2 linked regions of the Metallumcola ferriviriculae genome follow. The protein of the gene in region 2 interacts with the protein of the main gene of each other region in a pairwise test. Links are inferred from orthologs where the notes say so. Each region holds a gene or a part of one and is shown on either strand. Other genes may lie near its edges.

Region 1 (3,093 bases), 1.3 Mb from region 2 along the record:
CATTTCGTCAGGATAATCCAGGCTTCCGTCTGTTAGAATGTCCGCCTCCACACCGGCAAAAATCCTAAACGGAGCCAATCTCTGATTTAGTTCGTCGATTTCTCGCCTCTGCTCTCTTAATCGTTCAATACTCAGCCCACCGGCGATTTTTAAGGAACGGGAATGATCTGTAATTGCCATATATTGGTATCCCCGTTGTTTAGCTGCCTGGGCCATTTCTTCGAGAGTATTGACCCCATCGCTCCAGCGGGTATGAAGGTGTAAATCACCCTTAATATCATTTAAAGTCACAAGTTCTGGTAAGCTGCCACTTGCAGCAGCTTCCACCTCGCCCCCATCCTCCCTTAGTTCAGGTGGTATATATTGCAGTCCCAGCCGCTGGTAAATTTCCTTTTCGCTGTCCACAGCAATAAGCTCAGCATCTTCCCATACACCATATTCATTTATTTTCAGGCACATTTCTTTAGCAATATGCCTTAATCTTACATTATGTTCCTTTGAACCGGTAAAATGGTGTTTGGCCGTAACAAATTGTTTATCGGTCACTAACCTGAAATCCACCTGAATGCCCAGCCAAGTACGCACGCTCACTTTAGTCTCACCCAGAGCCAGCACCTCCCTCACTTGAGGGTGCCTAGCGAGAATTTCTCCGACCTTTATGGGCTGGTCAGTGGCGATGATAATGTCCACATCTCCAACCATATCCTTTCCACGACGCACGCTGCCGGCAATTTCCAAGCGATTTATTTCTTTAATCTCTTTCATCCCTTTGACTATTTCTTCCGCCACAGATTTAGCCACACCCAGGGGAGTTTCGCCGCTTCCCCGTCGTAATAAGTCTATGCCCCTAAGGATGCTTAATTCAGTCTTACTGCCCATACCCGATAATTTCCTGATCTTTCTTTCTTGAACCAGCTTTTGCAAATCATCTAAACTATCGGGCGCTAACTCTTTATAAATCAGTTTGGCGGATTTCACGCCCACATTAGGTATGCGTACCATCTCTCTGAGAATTTCCGGTACATTGCGCCGTAATTCTAAGTAATATTCACATTGCCCTGTCTCTAAAAGTTCTTTAATTTTAGCCTCAATATTACTGCCGATTCCCGGTACTTCACGCAGGCGACCTTCCTGGTAAAGCATTGTTAGGTCCTCATTAAGACGTCGAACCACTCTGGCGGCCTTTTGATAAGCCCGTACTTTAAATACATTATCCTGGCCGATTTCCAGCAAACCGGCAATATCATTCAGCACCCAAGCTACTTCCAAATTGGTCATTTCACCCATCCTTTACCAAAACAGTCCTATGGTAGTATTCCCGCAAATAATACCGTCCTATTAAAAGAACAAAAAAGATAAAGCGCCGGTGGGCGCTTTATCTTTAGTTTCTGCCTTCCCTCACCATCTTTAAGAGTTCAGCATGTTTTTGTCTCAGTTTTTCAAGTTCATCCGCCAGGTTTAAGGCAGTTAACACCGCTATCTGCCCAGTTTGCAGTGTACTTTTCTCCCCGATTTGGGTCATCATTCTATCGATCCTTGCCGCCAGAGTTTCAATGTACTCCGCCGTCTCTTCACCCCGCACCACATACTCCTGACCGTGAATTTTTACCGCAACCCTACTTTTATTTTGAGACATTTGCCACTCTCCCGGCTAAGCTTCTATACCAAATATTTCTCTACTTACGACAAATTTCCTTCTTTAGCGCAGCTGAGCGTCAAATTTCTTCCGTAATGTTTCTTGAATGCGCTGATGGTGTTGGGATACCTCTTCGTCCGTAAGGGTCCGATCATCTGCCTGGTATTTCATAGAGTAAGCCAGGCTCTGGTAACCTTCGGCTATTTGTTTGCCGGTGTAGACATCAAAGAGATAAGCTTTTTTTAGCAAGTTACCTCCAGCTTCCATAATTGCCGCATCTACTTCCGCCACTTGATAATTCTCGGGAATTACCACAGCCATATCCCTCACCATAGCCGGGAATTTAGGCAGTGCTTGGTAGGTGGGAACCAAATTGACATAATCGATTAACCCGCTCAAATACAGTTCCACCACCGCAGCCCGCTGCTGCAGACCATAATTATCAAGTACATTAGGATGGACCTCGCCAAGATAGCCAATTATACTGCCGCCGGAATTACCACCGCCAACCATAATTTCGGCGCTGCGTCCCGGGTGGAGTGAAGGATAGCGGTCAGTATTTTGAAACCAATATTCTTTAACTCCCAATTGCTGAAGGATTTCTTCCACGATACCCTTGGCATAAAAGAAATCCATTTGTTCCGGTTTGCTCATCCAACCCCGGGCAGCCTCGCCGCTGACCACAACCCCTATATGCTGTCTCTCATCAGGCAAAGGTGTATCTGCCGCTTGAAAAACACTGCCTATTTCAAACAAGGCCAAGTCCGTCTGCCTGCGTTTAAAGTTCTTTGATGCTGTTTCCAATAATCCCGGCAGCAAGGTGGTACGCATCACACTTTGTTCCTCGCTGAGGGGATTTTGTACGACGACATTCTTCCGCCAATTGTGCTCAGCCGACACCATCAATCGATCCATGGATTTAGGACTGATGAAGCTATAAGTTATAATTTCGTTTAGCCCACAGCCGAGAACCGTCTCTGTGACTTTCTTACGCAGTTTTTGCTCCGGCGTGAAGTCCTCTACTTCGGCTCGTCCACCGGCAGAGTTAGTTTTAATATTGTCATAACCATAAAGTCGGGCTATCTCTTCCACCAAATCGATCTCAGCGGTCAAATCGCCCCGATAAGAAGGCACCCGTATCTCCAATAACGCCCCTTCTAATTGCTTAACTTCCAAAGAAAGTGAGGCCAACATTTCCTGCATACGGCCGCCGGATATATCGGTACCCAACAATTGATTGACACGATCGCAACTCATCTGGATAACCGTTGGGGACCATGGCCGCGGGTAGGCATCAACACTGCCCGGTACCACTTTCCCTCCTGATACTTGCATCAACAGCTGTGCCGCCCGATCCGCAGCCATAGCAGAAGCTTCCTTATCAATTCCTTTTTCAAATCTACTTGATGATTCCGAGCGGAGCCCCAGTTTACGCGAGGTACGTCTGATGGAAATCC
Region 2 (3,273 bases):
GTAGTCAGTACGGCAAGCGCGCCCGGGGAAAACATCGTAGCACTTGTTGCCCAATACTTCATTTTTATCTAAATCTAACAAATCCAAGAACCTTTTATTTACCCTGATAATATTACCTTCCATATCAATTACCCGCATACCGTCAGCAGCGCATTCAAATATCTGATTTAACTCAGTATAAGCCCTGTTGACTGCTTTTTCCTTATCCTTCCGCTCACTAAGGTCACGAGCCACCGACACTATCATGTTTTTATTATTCATTTTGAACAAATGGCTATTGATTTCTACAGGAAACAGCTTACCGCTTTTGCTAATACAGTTCACTTCACAACTTGAGTCACCATGGGCTTTCAATTCATATAAAGCGTCGTGCATTATACCAATGTCTTTATCAGATACCATATCAGCCGGCAATATTTTAGCAAACTCTTCTCGACTGTATCCGTAGGTAGCACATCCGCTGTCATTGACAGCAGTACATATCGGTGTTCCGCTTTCCGGGAGCTCCCAAAGACTGATAGCGTCATTTGCTTTATTAAAAATCTCCTTGAATTTGGTTTCGCTTTCCTGCAGTGCCCTTTCTACCTCAGCCGTTGAGTACTTGAAGGCACTACTACCTTTATCTTCAAATTCTTTTGAAATGTTATTTCTGCTAATCACAAACCGGCCTCCCTAAAAATTAAAAATTTAAGTAAAAATTACATTCTAATGTTAATGAAGAATATCCTTGTAAATTACTGTCTATCTTTGTTGAAGTTTAAGTCTATTGGTCTAAAAGTCTTAAATCAGGCTATAAAACACCCGTTTTTGTAGAAACAACCTACAAGGACATAAAAAAAACGGGCAAAATGCCCGAATCATTTAGAATGAAAATATATCCCATATATGTGGCGGCCAAACCATAAAGATTAACAACGAGCAGACAACACTAAAAGTTAACGCGCCGATAAGGAGAAACGCCAGGGTTTTGGTCACAATATTTCCCAAGGGCAACTTGTAATTAACCAAGTAAAGGCTAATACTAACGCTAAAGGTAAGAACCAAAACTAAACCAATACCGACTAGCCAGGTCATAGAAACCCTCCCTCCAATGGTATCAGCATAATTATTTCCACGAAGTAAATAAAAATTAAAAGAGGCCAAGCAAATTGCTTGGCCTCCGGACTACCGTCTCAGGACACATTACCTTAAATTACTCTTTATATATTATTATAATTCATGAACATTATGCTGCAATTATAAAAAATTATCGACGCCGTAAAAATGCCGGTATTTCCAAATCGTCGTCACTGAATGGCTTAACTGTTGTCAGGTCATCTACCTTCACCGTTTCAGCGTTTGAATCCGCTTGAAAACCAGTGGCTATTACCGTAATATGAATTTCATCTTCCAAAGACTCGTCAATCACGGCACCAAAGATGATATTTGCCTCGGGATCTGCAGCATTGGCAATAATCTCCGCCGCTTCATTCACCTCAAAGAGACCTAAATTACTGCCGCCCGTAATGTTAAGCAGCACTCCCTTAGCTCCTTCGATTGATGTCTCTAATAATGGACTAGAGATGGCCATTTTCGCTGCCTCAACCGCTCTTTTGTCCCCTGCGGCACGGCCGATACCCATCAAAGCTGACCCGGTACCCACCATAATAGTTTTAACATCTGCAAAGTCTAAGTTTATCAAACCGGGTACGGCAATCAAGTCAGAGATACCTTGAACACCCTGACGGAGAACATCATCTGCAATACGAAATGCCTCACTAATGGATGTCTTCTTATCCACAACCTGAAGCAATTTGTCATTGGGAATGGTAATCAAGGTATCCACCTGATTACGTAGGTCTTCAATACCTGAATCCGCCTGCTTATGCCTTTTGCGGCCTTCAAAGGTAAACGGCCTGGTGACCACACCCACTGTCAAAGCGCCGGCCTGCCGCGCTACTTCAGCAACAACCGGAGCAGCACCGGTTCCTGTTCCACCGCCCATACCGGCAGTGACAAATACCATATCTGCCCCTTCCACACTCTTAGTAATTTCGTCCTTGCTTTCTTCTGCAGCTTTTTTGCCAACTTCCGGGTCCGCGCCGGCACCTAACCCTTTGGTAAGCTTTGTACCAATCTGCATCTTATGGTCGGCTTTAGATAGCTTTAAAGCCTGAAAATCCGTATTCAGACTAATAAACTCCACACCCTGCAAACCGGCTAATATCATCCGGTTTACTGCATTATTACCACCGCCACCCACACCAATAACTTTAATTTTTGCCAGTTGAGTGTTTTCCACCTCTTCAAATTCAAGCATGGCAGAACCTCCTTCTCAGTCGCCTAAAATCCAAAAAATTCTTTAAACCAAGCTGAAAACTTGCCCCATAAACCGCTGAAAAATTCTTCATCCCCTGCAGCGGCATCAACATAGGCAAGCCTATAAGCTCCGTATTTCACCAATCCAATAGCAGTAGCATAGGTTGGGCTGCTTGCTATATCAGAAAGCCCCCCTACACCTTCTGGGCTACCAATACGAACAGGTAAATCCAGTTCTTCAGCAGCAAGCTGCACCAATCCCTCAAGCCCAGCTACACCGCCTGTAATGATCATACCGCCGGGCAGCATTCCCTGATAACCTGAGCGATTGAGCTTGTCTTTTACCATTGTCAAAATTTCAGTTATTCTTGGTTCTATTATTGATGCCAAAAACTTCTTGGATACCTGCCGAGTTTCTATGCTACCCACACTAGTTACTGCAATATATTCATCATCAGGCATAAGCTGGGTCAACACGCACCCGTGTTCAATCTTTACCTTCTCTGCCACGTCAATTGGTGCCCGTAACCCCACAGCTAAATCACTTGTTACATGGTCACCGCCCACTGGAATAATACCAGACCACCATAGGCTTCCTTGTTCAAAAATAGCCATTTCGGTAGTTCCGCCACCAATATCCACTAACACACAGCCTAAATCCTTTTCAGCGGGCATCAAAACAGCATGAGCGGAAGCCAACGGGTTTAGTACCAAGTCCACCACTTGTAAACCTGCCCTTGTTACACTTTTAAGGATATTTTGAATAGCGGTGGCAATTCCGGTAACAATTTGGGTTTCTACCTCTAGCCGTTCACCAGACATACCCACCGGGTCAACTATCCCATCATTACCATCGACAATATACTGCCGGGCTAGACAGTGAATTATCCGTTGGTCCGAAGGTAATGTGACCACTTTAGCCGCTTGAAGTACCCTGTCCACATCCTCTACGGAAACTTCCCTGTCCGGATTTGA

The links.
Region 1: the proteins of ftsZ (region 2) and MFMK1_RS15735 interact in binary tests that used the Bacillus subtilis proteins (3 or more experiments, as listed by UniProt). The link is inferred for Metallumcola ferriviriculae from one-to-one orthologs.

The regions. Positions count from the first base shown.
Region 1 is NZ_CP121694.1:3,188,083-3,191,175, forward strand. Bases 10-2,773 are described here. They hold MFMK1_RS15735 (cell division protein ZapA), read right to left. Parts: upstream 1,637-2,773; coding sequence 1,382-1,636; downstream 10-1,381. Other genes in these bases: polX (DNA polymerase/3'-5' exonuclease PolX), read right to left, coding at 10-1,278; pheT (phenylalanine--tRNA ligase subunit beta), read right to left, coding at 1,700-2,773. In the rest of the region: more of polX, read right to left, coding at 1-9; more of pheT, read right to left, coding at 2,774-3,093. UniProt on the Bacillus subtilis protein: Activator of cell division through the inhibition of FtsZ GTPase activity, therefore promoting FtsZ assembly into bundles of protofilaments necessary for the formation of the division Z ring.
Region 2 is NZ_CP121694.1:1,843,848-1,847,120, reverse strand. Bases 274-3,217 are described here. They hold ftsZ (cell division protein FtsZ), read right to left. Parts: upstream 2,300-3,217; coding sequence 1,247-2,299; downstream 274-1,246. Other genes in these bases: ftsA (cell division protein FtsA), read right to left, coding at 2,323-3,217; MFMK1_RS09265 (hybrid sensor histidine kinase/response regulator), read right to left, coding at 274-660. Also shown: more of MFMK1_RS09265, read right to left, coding at 1-273; more of ftsA, read right to left, coding at 3,218-3,273. UniProt on the Bacillus subtilis protein: Essential cell division protein that forms a contractile ring structure (Z ring) at the future cell division site. The regulation of the ring assembly controls the timing and the location of cell division.